2 regions of the Micromonospora rifamycinica genome follow, and region 2 is predicted to be linked to the other one. Evidence: predicted binding sites of a transcription regulator. Region 2 holds the regulator's gene; the other holds the start of a gene.
The links. Region 2 encodes HspR, which represses chaperone genes until heat shock. Its sites were predicted from a motif close to TTGAGTNNNNNNNACTCAA; they were not measured.
Positions count from the first base shown of each region.

Region 1: lon (endopeptidase La) is a predicted target of HspR. The motif match lies at 4,320-4,338, and genes of this name have one in related genera.

Region 1 is NZ_LT607752.1:1,138,656-1,145,267, forward strand. Features, by position in the region: gene GA0070623_RS04815 (DEAD/DEAH box helicase) at 1-1,367, shown strand, start outside; gene GA0070623_RS04820 (DoxX family protein) at 1,423-1,794, opposite strand; gene lon (endopeptidase La) at 1,960-4,296, opposite strand; gene GA0070623_RS04830 (histone-like nucleoid-structuring protein Lsr2) at 4,541-4,888, shown strand; gene GA0070623_RS04835 (hypothetical protein) at 5,090-6,385, opposite strand.
Region 2 is NZ_LT607752.1:4,265,539-4,272,150, reverse strand. Features, by position in the region: gene dnaK (molecular chaperone DnaK) at 1-222, shown strand, start outside; gene grpE (nucleotide exchange factor GrpE) at 262-1,005, shown strand; gene dnaJ (molecular chaperone DnaJ) at 1,087-2,271, shown strand; gene GA0070623_RS17710 (heat shock protein transcriptional repressor HspR) at 2,300-2,743, shown strand; gene GA0070623_RS17705 (hypothetical protein) at 2,925-3,149, shown strand; gene GA0070623_RS17700 (hypothetical protein) at 3,689-4,120, opposite strand; gene GA0070623_RS17695 (cation:proton antiporter) at 4,293-5,498, opposite strand; gene GA0070623_RS17690 (cation:proton antiporter regulatory subunit) at 5,504-6,004, opposite strand; gene GA0070623_RS17685 (winged helix-turn-helix domain-containing protein) at 6,319-6,549, opposite strand.

The DNA.
Region 1 (6,612 bases), 3.1 Mb from region 2:
CCCGGGTGCTGCCGATCTACGGTGGCCAGCCGATCGGCCGCCAGTTGCGCGCCCTGGACCTCGGGGTGGACGTGGTGGTGGCGACCCCGGGACGGGCGCTGGACCACATCGCCCGGGGCACCCTGCGGCTGGGGTCGTTGGCCACGGTGGTGCTGGACGAGGCCGACGAGATGCTCGACATGGGTTTCGCCGAGGACATCGAGGCGATCCTGGAGCACGCCCCCGCGCAACGCCAGACGGTGCTCTTCTCGGCCACCATGCCGGCCCGGATCGACGGCCTGGCCCGTAAGCACCTGACCGACCCGGAGCGGATCCAGATCGGCCGCGAGCAACCGGTGGCCGGCGAGGCCCCCCGGGTGCGGCAGAGCGCGTACATCGTCACCCGGGCGCACAAGCCGGCGGTGCTGGGTCGGGTGCTGGACGTGGAGTCCCCGACCGCGGCGATCGTGTTCTGTCGCAGCCGGGAGGAGGTCGACCGGCTGACCGAGACCATGAACGGGCGGGGCTACCGGGCCGAGGCGCTGCACGGCGGGATGAGCCAGGAGCAGCGGGACCGGGTGATGGGCCGGCTGCGCGCCGGGACCGCCGACCTGCTGGTGGCCACCGACGTGGCGGCCCGCGGGCTGGACGTCGAGCAGCTCACCCACGTGGTCAACTACGACGTGCCGTCGGCGCCGGAGTCGTACGTGCACCGGATCGGCCGGGTGGGTCGGGCCGGTCGGGAAGGGGTGGCGATCACCCTCGCCGAGCCCCGGGAGCACCGGATGCTCAAGACCATCGAACGGGTCACCGGCCAGCGGATCGACATCGACAAGATCCCGACGGTGGCGGACCTGCGGACCCGCCGGATGGCGCTGACCCAGGCGGCGCTGCGGGAGAGCCTGCTGGAGGACGACCTGGATCCGTTCCGGGTGATCGTGGAGTCGCTGTCGGACGAGTTCGACCTGATGGAGGTGGCGCTGGCGGCCGTCAAGCTGGCCCACGAGGCGGCCCTGCCCGGCTCCGACGACGAGGAGGAGATCCCGCAGGTGACGGTCCGCCCGCCCCGCGAGTCCCGGCCCGGGTTCGACGGCCGGGGCGGCGACCGGCGCGGCGGGGGCGGCCGCCCCCGTACCGGCGGCACCGCGCAGGTCTTCATCGGCCTGGGTCGCCGCGCCGGGGTCCGCCCGCAGGACCTGGTCGGTGCGATCACCGGGGAGACCCGGGTGAGCGGCCGGGACATCGGCTCGATCGAGATCGCCGACCGGTTCTCCCTCGTGGAGGTGCCGCAGGCTGTCGCCGACGAGGTGATCGCGGGACTGCGCAACAGCACCATCAAGGGCCGCAAGGCGACCGTACGGCGCGACCGCGGCGGCGAGGGGCACTGACACCCCCGGGTGACCGGCCCGCGCCCGGGACGGGGCGCGGGCCGGTCGCGGGTGCTCAGAGCGGGTACGGCCCGAACCGGCCCCAGGCCACGATCGCCGCCAGCACCAGCAGCACCGCGGTCAGCGCGGTGCCGGGGTGTTCCTTGGCCCGGGCGTGCACCACGACCGCGCCGGCCATCACGATCACCAGCCCGACGGCGGCCAGCGGGGTGAGCACCGTGGCGATGCCGGTGAGGCCGGGCAGGACCAACCCGACCGCGGCCAGCACCTCGGCCGCGCCGAGCGCCTTGACCTGGGCGGGTGGCACGTTCTCCACCCAGCTCATCCGGTCGCGCAGCTTCTCCTTGGGTTGGCTCAGCTTGGTCAGTCCCGCGCCGGCGAAGAGTGCGGCGAGCAGGATCTGCAGGATCCACAGGAACACGTTCACGGAAGATCGCCTCCGGGGGGTGCCACCGTGCGGTGACGGATGCGGGAAACGGGAACGTCCAGGCTACGGGCCGGTCCGCCCCCGACGCCCGGACGGGACGTCGGGAACGGACCGGTCGTCAGAGGGGACGGTGTTCGGACGGGACGGTGTGTCGGACGGGACGCCTCAGGCGGCGCCGACCGGCTGACCGCCGAGCGCCCCGGCCTCGATCTCGGCCGGGCGCAACGCCAGGGCCAGCACGTCCGCCACGTCGGCCAGGGTGTGCACGGTCAGCGCCTCGCGGACCTCGGTGGGCAGGTCGTCGAGGTCCGGTTCGTTCCGGGCCGGGATGATCACCTCGGTCAGTCCGGCCCGGTGCGCGGCGAGCAGCTTCTGCTTGACCCCGCCGATCGGCAGCACCCGCCCGGAGAGCGTCACCTCGCCGGTCATCCCGAACTCGGGCCGCACCGGCCGGCCGGTCACCAGGGAGGCCAGCGCGGTGACCATGGTGATGCCGGCGCTCGGTCCGTCCTTGGGCACCGCGCCCGCCGGGACGTGCAGGTGGATCCGGTGTCCGGCGAGGACGTTCGGGTCCAGCCCGTACCGCCGTCCGTTGGCCCGCAGGTACGACCAGGCGATGTGCGCCGACTCCTTCATCACGTCGCCGAGCTGCCCGGTCAGGGTCAACCCGGGCTCACCCTCCATGCTGGTCGCCTCGATGAAGAGCACGTCGCCACCCGCGCCGGTGACCGCCAGGCCGGTGGCCACGCCGGGCACCGCCGTCCGCTCCGCCGACTCCGGGGTGAACTTCGGCCGGCCCAGGTAACGGGCCAGGTTGCCGGTGTCCACCCGGACCGGGGCCGGGTCGGTGGCCAGGGTGACCGCGACCTTACGCAGGATCTTCGCCAGCGCCCGTTCGAGCTGCCGTACGCCGGCCTCCCGGGTGTACTCCCCCGCGATCCGGGCGAGTGCCTCGTCGGCCACGGTGGCCTCGTCGGTGGTCAGCCCGGCCCGCTGGAGCTGCCGGGGCAGCAGGTGGTCGCGGGCGATGGCGACCTTCTCGTCCTCGGTGTAACCGTCCAGGGTGACCAGTTCCATCCGGTCCAGCAGCGGGCCGGGGACGGTCTCCACCACGTTGGCGGTGGCCAGGAACAGCACGTCGGACAGGTCGAGGTCGACCTCCAGGTAGTGGTCCCGGAAGGTGTGGTTCTGCGCCGGGTCGAGCACCTCCAGCAGGGCGGCGGCCGGATCGCCGGCGTACCCGACGGCCAGCTTGTCCACCTCGTCGAGGAGCACCACCGGGTTCATCGAGCCGGCCTCGCGCAGGGCACGGACGATCCGGCCGGGCAGCGCGCCCACGTAGGTGCGCCGGTGGCCGCGGATCTCGGCCTCGTCGCGGACGCCGCCGAGCGACACCCGGACGAAGTTGCGGCCCAACGCACGGGCCACCGACTCACCGAGGCTGGTCTTGCCGACGCCGGGCGGACCGGCGAGGGCGAGCACCGCGCCGGAGCCGCGTCCGCCGACCACGCCGAGGTTGCGCTCGGCCCGACGGTTGCGCACCGCCAGGTACTCCAGGATGCGGTCCTTCACGTCGGCCAGGCCGGCGTGGTCGGCGTCGAGCACCGCGCGGGCCGCCGCCAGGTCGGTGTTGTCCTCGGTACGGGTGCTCCACGGCATCTCCAGCACCGTGTCCAGCCAGGTGCGGATCCAGCCGGCCTCCGGGGAGGCGTCGCTGGCCCGCTCCAGCTTGCCGACCTCGCGCAGCGCCGCCTCGCGGACCTTGTCCGGCAGGTCGGCGGACTCCACCCGGGAACGGTAGTCGGCGGAACCGTCCGGCTCGTCCTCGCCCAGTTCCTTGCGGATCGCGGAGAGCTGCTGGCGGAGCAGGAACTCCCGCTGGGACTTCTCCAGCCCCTCCCGGACGTCGCTGTTGATCTGCTCGGTCACCTCCTGCTCGGCCAGGTGCTCCTTCACCCAACCGACCAGGAGCTCCAGCCGGGCGGTGACGTCGGGCGCGGCCAGCAGCTCGGTCTTCTGCGGCAGGCTGAGCCAGGGCGCGTAGCCGGCCGCGTCGGCGAGTTCGGACAGGTCGGTCATCCGTTCCATCGCGTCGATGACCTGCCAGGCGCCCCGCTGCTGGAGGACCGAGGTCATCAGGGCGCGGTACTCCCGGGCCAGGTCGCGGGCGCGACCGGCGGGAGCGGGTTCGTCGAGTCGGGTGGCCTCCACCCAGAGGGCCGCGCCGGGGCCGGGAACCCCGGAGCCGATCCGGGCCCGGGCCAGGCCGCGCACCACCGCGGCGGGTTCACCGTCGGGGAGCCGGCCCACCTTCTCGATGGTGGCGATCGTGCCGACGGGGCCGTACTCGCCGTCGATGCGCGGCACGGCGAGCAGGGTCTTGTCGCCGCTGGCCCGCGCCGCGTCCACGGCGGCCTGGGTGGTCGGGTCCAGGGTCACCGGGATGACCATGCCGGGCAGCAGGACGACGTCGGTGAGGGGAAGTACCGGAAGGGTTGCCATCGGACACCTGCCATCGGGTCTAGTTGAGCGTGTCTCACTCAAGTCACAAACCGTGCCCCGTGTTCCACCCTGTGACCCAGGACACACTCCGGATGCCGCCGACCGCAGTGCCCAGCATTGCCCGGTGCGGGATTTCCCAGGATTGGCGCGACCCGCCAAATGAAGGAGAGGCATTTTGTTGCGGATTTGCCGTCAGATACGTCAAACTCTTAGCACACCCCGCTCAACACAGGGAGTAATGGCGATGGCAAGGAAAGTAATCACCGTTCTGACCGACGACCTCGACGGCGGAAAGGCCGATCGGACCGTCGAGTTCAGCCTGGACGGGGCGGCGTACACCATCGACCTCTCCGACGAGAACGCGGGGGTGCTGCGCAAGGCGCTGGACGCCTACATCACCGCTGGCCGTCGAATGGGGCGCGGTGTGGTCGAGGCCGGCCGTCCGGCCCGCCGCCCAGCTCGGGCCGGTGTCTCGGGAATGGATCGCGAGCAGAACCGGGCGATCCGGGAATGGGCCACCAAGAACGGCCACGAGATTTCCGAGCGCGGCCGCATCCCGGTCTCGGTCGTGGAGGCGTGGAAGAACCGCTGACCGGCAGGTCGGATCACGATCGGGTGCGCCGGGGTCACGCTGGGATATCAGCGTGCCCCCGGCGCATTTGCGCTGTACACAATTTCCACGCGGTGGCGGGGCGGCGAAAACCGTTGCCGACCCACCCCGGAGGGACGACACAGAGCTGCGGGCCGCCCCGGGGTCTCCCCCGGGACGGCCCGCAGCCGTCGTCCGTGTCGGTCAGTTGACCCGGATACGCACCACGTCGAAGGCGGGGGTCTGGTTGGCCCGCTCCATCATCGGCACCCGGTGCGAGCCGTCACCGGCCCAGACCGCGCACTGCGCCGTACCCGACTGCGGCAGGCCCGGGATCTGGATGGTCACGTCGTCGGACTGGTTGCCGCCCTTACCGTCCTCGGTGGCCACGAAGAACGCCGGGACGTCCTGCGGGTTGGACGGCGCCTGGTTGGTGTTCTGCAGCATCCGGCAGGCGGTGTGGAAGTGACCACGGGTCAGGCCCTGCCCGTTGAGTACCGAGCTCTCCAGGTAGTAACCGCCCTGCCCGGCCGCCAGGAAGCGGTCCCGGACCAGGTTACGGGTGGAGACCTTCAGGCTGAAGGCCTGGTTGCGCTGCACCTGGTTCGGGAACTGCGTGATCAGCAGCGACGGGTTGTTGGCCGCCGCGCCGACCTCGCCGAACGCGGTGCTGACGCAGCGGTTGCCGTTCTGGAAGCCGTCGTGCGGCTGCAACCGGCTGTTGGCGCAGTCCTTGGCGAGCACGCCCAGCGCGTTGCCGTTGTTGCCGTTCTGGCCGCCGTTGTTGTTGCCGCCGTTGTTGTTGCCGCCGTTCTGACCGCCGTTGTTCTGGCCGCCGTTCTGGCCGCCGTTGTTGTTGCCGCCGTTGTTCTGGCCGCCGTTGTTGGCCGCCACCTGGCAGCCGGCGAGCTGCTCCAGGCCCTGCGGGCGCTGGGCGAACCGGCCGATCGCGGTGGCGATCCGGTTCAACGCGGACCGACGCTTGTCGGCCAGCGGGCCGAGGATGGCGTTGTCGATGAACGCCTTCCCGTTGCGCCCCTCGGCGGCCAACCGCTTGTTGGCGTCGTCGATCTGGGTCTTGAGCAGGGCCAGTTCCTTGTCCACCTCGGCCTTGGCCTGGGCCGGGATCTGCGGCAGCCGCGGGGTGACCTCCGGGCAGGCCACCGTGGAGGCCAGCGTGGTCACCGGGGCGTTGCCGGCCTTGACCGCCTGGCATTCGGCGACGGACATCTGCCCGTCACCCCAGTGGTTCCGAACCCAGCGACCGTTCTGCCACGTCTGGGTGGTGCTGCCGCGCCCGCTCGGCGAGGTGGCACCGGGGCTCGGTGCGACGCAGGCCGACGAGACGTTGCGGGTCTGCTGCCGCGGCTTGTCCCCGGCCGATGAGATCTGGGTGACGGCGGCGATACCGCCGAAGACGACGAGCGCACCGACCGCCGCCAGCAGCCGCTTGCTCCGCGCGTTACCGGATGACCGGCGTGCCCCTGTGGACCTGCGCATCGAATTGCTCTCCTTCTCGATCCGGTACCTGACTCGTGTCCCCGACGAGGAGACGCCCATTCGGGTCCGTCGCCCCCGTCGAGGGGCACTGCGACGTTCCGGTCGCACGTCGATGGCCGACGATGCCTTTCCGCACCGTCCGCCGCGTCGGGTGGCGCGGCTGGGAAGATCCTGTCCATTCCCGCTTAGGTACGGGCCGGCTCGGGCGAAGGTTCAACACGATCCGA
Region 2 (6,612 bases):
ATCGAGAAGATCAAGGCGGCCCACGAGCGGCTGGCCCAGGTCTCCCAGCAGGCCGGTTCGCTGCTCTACGCGCAGCAGGCCGAGCAGGGCGAGCAGCCGGGCGAGGCCGGTCCGGGCGCGGGTGCGGCCGGCGCGGGCGCGGCCGGTGCGGCCGGTGGCCCGAAGGCCGGTGGCGCGGACGACGTGGTCGACGCGGAGATCGTGGACGAGGACAAGAAGTGACGGTCCGCACCGGCACCGCACAGGGATCGAGGTAGTCGTATGACGGAGAAGCCACGAGCCGCCGACCCGGGCGCCTCCGGGCCGGCGCCGGGTGGCTCCGCGCCCGCCGACGACGGGCCGCGGGTCGTCATCCGGGACGATCACCAGCTCGGTAGGACCGAGGACCCCCCCGCCGCCGCCGACGCCGGGGCGGACGTCCCGGCCGAAGGGCTGGTCGAGGAGGCCGAGGTGGTGGTCGACGAGATCGAAGCCGAGGCGACCACGCTCGACGACCCGGCGCCGACCGGCCCGCCGGTGGTGGACGCCCCCGCCCAGCCGGTCGACGGCAGCGCGACGGGCTCGCCGCTCGGCGCCGAGTTGGAAGCCGTCCGCGGCGAGTTGGACGAGCGGACCCGGGACCTGCAACGGGTGTCGGCCGAGTACGCCAACTACCGCAAGCGGGTGGACCGCGACCGGGGCGTGGTGCAGGAGCAGGCGACCGGCTCGGTACTCGCGGCGCTGCTGCCGATCCTGGACGACCTGGACCGGGCCCGGGAGCACGGCGACCTGGTCGGGCCGTTCGGCACGGTGGCCGAGCAGCTCACCACGGCGCTGGGCAAGTTCGGCCTCACGCCCTTCGGCGAACAGGGCGACCCGTTCGACCCCACCCGGCACGAGGCGGTCGCGCACCAGACCTCACCGGACGTCGAGGAGCCCACCTGCGTGCAGGTGATGCGCCGGGGGTACCTGCTCGGCGAGCGGCTGCTGCGGCCGGCGATGGTCGCGGTCGCCGACCCGGAATAGTGCACGGCCATCCGGTCGCCCCGCCCGCCGTCCCCGGCGGGCGGGGCGACCGGGCCACATCTCACTCAAGGGGGTGGACCGGTGAGCTCCAAGGACTGGATCGAGAAGGACTTCTACGCCACGTTGGGCGTGGAGAAGTCCGCCTCCTCTGACGAGATCAAGAAGTCGTACCGGAAGCTGGCGCGGGAGTCGCACCCGGACCACAACCCCGGCGATCCGCAGGCCGAGGAGCGGTTCAAGGGCGTCTCCGAGGCGTACGCGGTGCTCGGCGACGACACCAAACGCCGCGAGTACGACGAGATGCGCTCGCTGTTCGGCTCGGGCGCGTTCCGCCGGGGCGCGGGTGGTGCGGGTCAGCCCGGCGGCGTCCCGTTCGACGTCTCCGACCTGTTCGGCGGCGGCGGTGGCGGGGACACCCGGTTCGGCGGCGGCGGCTTCACCGACCTGTTCAGCTCGATCTTCTCCGGCGGTTCCGGTGGCCCCGGTGCGTCGCGGGCGCGGGGTCCGGCCCGGGGCCGGGACGTGGAGGCCGAGGTCGCCCTCGACTTCGGCGACGCGGTCCGGGGCGTGACCCTGCCGTTGAGCCTGCGGGCACCCGGGATCTGCGACACCTGTCACGGCAACGGCGCCAAGCCGGGTACCCAGCCGACCACCTGCCCGGTCTGCCACGGTGCCGGAGTGACCACCCGTGACCAGGGGTCGTTCAGCTTCTCCGAGCCGTGCCGCAACTGCCAGGGCGTCGGGACGATCGTCGAGGAGAAGTGCCCCGAGTGCCGGGGCACCGGCGGGGTCACCAAGACCCGCACGCTGAACGTCCGCTTCCCCGCCGGGGTGGCTGACGGCCAGCGCATCCGGCTGGCCGGGCGGGGCGAGCCGGGCCAGCGCGGCGGGCCGGCGGGTGACCTGTTCGTCCAGGTGAAGGTCCGCCCGGACGAGCTGTTCGGGCGTACCGGCGACGACCTGACCCTGGTCGTGCCGATCACCTTCGCCGAGGCGGTGCTCGGCACCGACCTGCGGGTGCCCACGTTGGACGGCGCGGTGACCCTGCGCGTCCCGCCGGGCACCCCGTCCGGGCGGGTGCTGCGGGCCCGGGGCAAGGGTGTGGTCCGGCGGGACGGCCAGGCCGGCGACCTGCTGGTCACGCTGGACGTGGTGGTGCCGGCGACGGTGTCGGACGAGGCACGGGCGGCCCTGGAGTCGTTCGCCGCCGCGACGCCGCCGGCGGCCCGGGAACATCTCGACGCGCGGGTGCGTCGGGTCGGTTGACCGGTGGACGGGTGCGGAGGTGAGTGGGATGTCGGACGGGTTCGTCGGTTCGGGTGACCCTGCCTACGAGGCCAAGGTGCTGATGATCTCGGTCGCGGCACGGATGGCGGGCATGCACCCGCAGACGCTGCGTCAGTACGACCGGCTCGGCCTGGTGCAGGCCGGCCGGGCGGCCGGTGGCGGCCGACGCTACAGCGTGCGCGACGTGGTGCTGCTGCGCGAGGTGCAGCGGCTCAGTCAGGACGAGGGCGTCAACCTGGCCGGGGTGAAGCGGATCATCGGCCTGGAACGCCTGGTGGAGCAGGCCCAGCAGCGGGTGGCCCGGCTGGAGGCGGAGCTGGATGCCGCGTACCGGCGGATCGCCGAGCTGGAGACGCTGGCCAGCGGTTTCTCCCGGGGTGACCTGGTGCCGACCAGCCGCACCTCGACGGCGCTTGTCGTCTGGCGTCCCCGCCGTACCCCCGGCCGCTGACCGCCGGCCCGCCCGGTGTGCCGGGTGGGCGCGGCGGTGCCCCGGTGCCGGACGCCGCCGTGTCGTGGTCGGCGGGCTGGACGGGTGGGCGTGGTGCCGGCGGGGATCGCGGATTCCGCAGCGGCACGGCGGCTGCTCCGCTAACCTCTCAATCAGGACCGACCGGATAATCCGGGCTCCGATGGCGGGGGGAACCGTGGCGGAATCGGCGAAGAAGGTGGCCCGGCAGGCCGAGAAGCGGCTCGACAAGGTGGCCGAGAACGTCCGGGAGCAGTTCGACCGGGTCACCGGGGGCAAGTTCTCCGACACGGTGAAGAACGGCAGGTTCGCCGACCCGGCCGACCGGGGCGTGGACCGGGGGCGGGCCGAGGAGCGACACCGGGACCAGGGCGGATCGGAAGGCTGACGATCCGCCGACGTGCGGGCCGGGATCCACGGGGGATCCCGGCCCGTTCGCCGTCCTGTCGCCCGATCACCCGCCTACCCGGACGACTCGCCCGCTGGGCCTCCGTAGATTGCAGAGAGTAACTTTCCGTAAGGTTGCCCATCGTGACCGAGGCGGCTCCCCCTGCCTGTCACCCTGCTCCGCTTTGCTCTGCTGCCATCGCGGCACCACCCGATGTGGCCTGCAGTTGAGCATTGAGAGCGCTCTCTGCTCGCATCAAGGTGCAGCTACCCATCGTGACTGTCGCTGTCAGGGCGGCAGAGCAAAGGGTGCGGGGGTGGATGGTGGGGGTGGGGCCTCGATGGCACTGCGTGATGGGCCGGAGTCGTCGTACCTCGCCGGGTCGCACAGTGGCCGCGGGGAGGGGGACGACGTGATCGCTCCGGCGCTTCGCCACCCCGGCCGGTCGCCGGTGGAATGCGAAGGCGCCGGTACGACCGGAGGGGCCGTCGTCGGTGCCGGGCAGCCGACCGCCGCTGCGGCCGGGCCGGGGTGCCCGCTCAGCCGAGGCGGCGGTTGTCCCGGACCAGGCCGCCCTCGCACCAGTCGTGGTAGGTGAAGAGTTCCTGTCGGGCCAGCAGCACCCGGCTGTTGTGCGCCCAGTTGCGCACCAGTTCGTCGCCGTCGCGTTCGGCCTGCTCCACGAGCTTGCGGAAGCGCCGCCGGGGATGGGCGCGGAAGTTCGTCCGGATGCCGTCGGCCGCGTAGATGTAGAGGCAGTGCAGGGCGAACCGGCGGGCCGGACAGGCCGGATCCATGGCCAGCTCGAAGAGGGTGGACACCAGGTGGTCACCGGCGACCAGCAGGTCCCAGTCCTGTGGTAGGGAGGTCAACGGCACCGAGTCGGGTTGGTAAGCCCAGGCCCGCAACTCCGTCGGCGACGGGTCGACGGGGTTGGCGAAGCCGCGGAACGTCGGACCCTGCGCGTTCACCGGCAACCTTCCGCTCGCAGCCGCGGGGCGCCTCCGGCCACCCGCGGACCCTGGCTTGCTGGGGCGCAACGCTAGCCGCCGCCGCCCGGCCGGCGGAAGACCCCGCCGGGCGCAATTATGCAACGGAGTCCCTGGCCAGGCCGCCCAACAAGTCGACCTGGCCAGGGGATTCTCACTCGGTGGCGGGGACCGGCCGGGGATGCTGGGCGGCGATCCGTCGCCGGAGCCGCTGCTTGAACCAGCGCATGTCGGGCAGTCGGGCGAGCATCGGCCCAGTGATCACGGTGATCAGCACGTACGCCGTGGCGAGCGCCGCCAGCTTGGGCTCGACGGTGCCGGCGGCGACGGCGAGACCCGCGATGACGATGGAGAACTCGCCACGCGGCATCAACGCGAAGCCGGCCCGCCAGCGGCCGGGCTCGGCGATCCCGGCCCGTCGGGCCGCCAGGTAGCCGGTGAGCAGCTTCGTCCCCATGGTGACCACGGCCAGCACGATCGCGGGCAGCAGCACCGGCGGCATGTCCCGGGGGTCGGTGACCAGGCCGAAGAAGACGAAGAAGACCGCGGCGAAGAGGTCCCGCAGCGGGGAGAGCAGCTCGGTGGCGTGGTGCGCCACCGGCCCGGACAGGGCGATGCCGACCAGGAACGCCCCGACGGCGGCGGAGACCTGGAGCCGGGCGGCGATGCCGGCGACCAGCAGGGTCAGGCCGAGCACCCCGAGCAGCAGGGCCTCCGGGTCCTTCGCCGAGAGGGCGGCGGAGATCAGGTGGCCGAAGCGGATGGCGACCACCAGCACGACCACCACGGTGAGCACCGCGATGCCCAGCGCCATCCCGCCCTTGACCAGGCCCACGCCGGCCAGCAGCGCGGTGACCAGCGGCAGGTAGAGGGCCATCGCCAGGTCCTCGATCACCAGCACGGAGAGGATGACCGGGGTCTCCCGGTTACCGACCCGGCCGAGGTCGCCGAGGACCTTGGCGATCACCCCGGAGGACGAGATCCAGGTGATGCCGCCGAGCACCACGGCGGCCACCCAGCCCCAGCCGAGCAGCAGTGCGAAGCCGAAACCGGGCAGGGCGTTGAGCGCCGCGTCGATCAGGCCGGCCGGGGCCGCCGAGCGCAGATTGCCGACCAGCTCGTTGGCGCTGTACTCCAGGCCGAGCATGACCAGCAGCAGGATGACGCCGATCTCGGCGCCGACGGCGAAGAACTCCTCGCTCGCGGCCAGCGGGAGCAGGCCACCGTGGCCGAACGCGAGACCGGCGAGCAGGTAGAGGGGGATGGGGGAGACGCCGAACCGGCGGCTGAGCCGGCCGAGCAGCCCGAGCAGGAGCAGGAGCGCGCCGACCTCGATGAGCAGGGTCGTGGTTTCGTGCATCCGCCTCAGCCGTCCGGGTCACTGTCGGCGAGGATGGCGGTCACCCCGTCGAGACCCTGCCGGGTACCGACCACGACCACCACGTCACCGGCCGCGAAGCGGAAGGTGGGATCGGGCGAGACGTTGACCTCGCCCTGCCGGAGCACCGCCACGATCGAGGCGCTGGTGCGGGTGCGTGCCTTGGTGTCACCGAGCCGCTTGTTGACGTACTTCGAACCGGCCGGGATGGCGATCTGCTCGGTGAGCAGCCCGGCCGCCTGGTCGCGCAGACCGGAGAGCTGACCCAGCATCAGCGACGCGCCGAGGATGTCGGCCAGCGCCTCGGCCTCGTCGTCGGTGAGCGGGATGTCATGCTGGCAGGAGTCAGGATCATCCGGGTCATAAAGGACAAGATCGCGGCGGCCATTGCGGTGGGAGACCACTCCGAGCCGACGTCCGGACTCCGTCATCAGGTCATGACGTACGCCGATTCCCGGTAGGGCGGTCTGTTCGACACGTACTCGCACGGACGAGAGGCTATACCCTGCGCCCAAGCTGGGCCTGCTGGACGTCTGCCCTGCTCGCGCCGCCCTCACCCACCGCCACCGCCCGTGTCCACCCACCCCTCGACGGGTCACCCCGCCCGCTGCGCCCGCCCATTCGGTCAACCCCGCCCCGCCGGGTCAACCACGCCCCGCCCGGTCACCCGCCCCCGCCGCTCCCGCCCCGCCCGGTCGCTGCGCCCGCGTCCACATGTAGATCTTGGAAGTTTTCGGCCCCCAGGGGGGCCGTTTGCTACCAAGATTCACTCCGACTCGGCCCGATTGGCGGGCCGGTCGGATCAGGACGTGGGTTTGCGCGGTGTGACGTAGGTTCCCTTGCCCTGGTGCCCTTCGATCAGGCCCTCGGCCTGGAGGATCAGCAGTGCGGAGCGCACGGGTTCGGCGGACACCTCATAGTGCGCGATCATTTCACGCAGGGACGGCAACTTGTCGCCCGGCGAGTACTCGCCGGAGGCGATCTTGTCGCGGATGTCTTGGGCGATGCGCTGACGGTCGGAAACTCGGGGCATGGCGGCAACTCCTGGTAGGCCCCAAGATCCTCCCATGGCAGGACGCGACCCGCCAAGACTTCG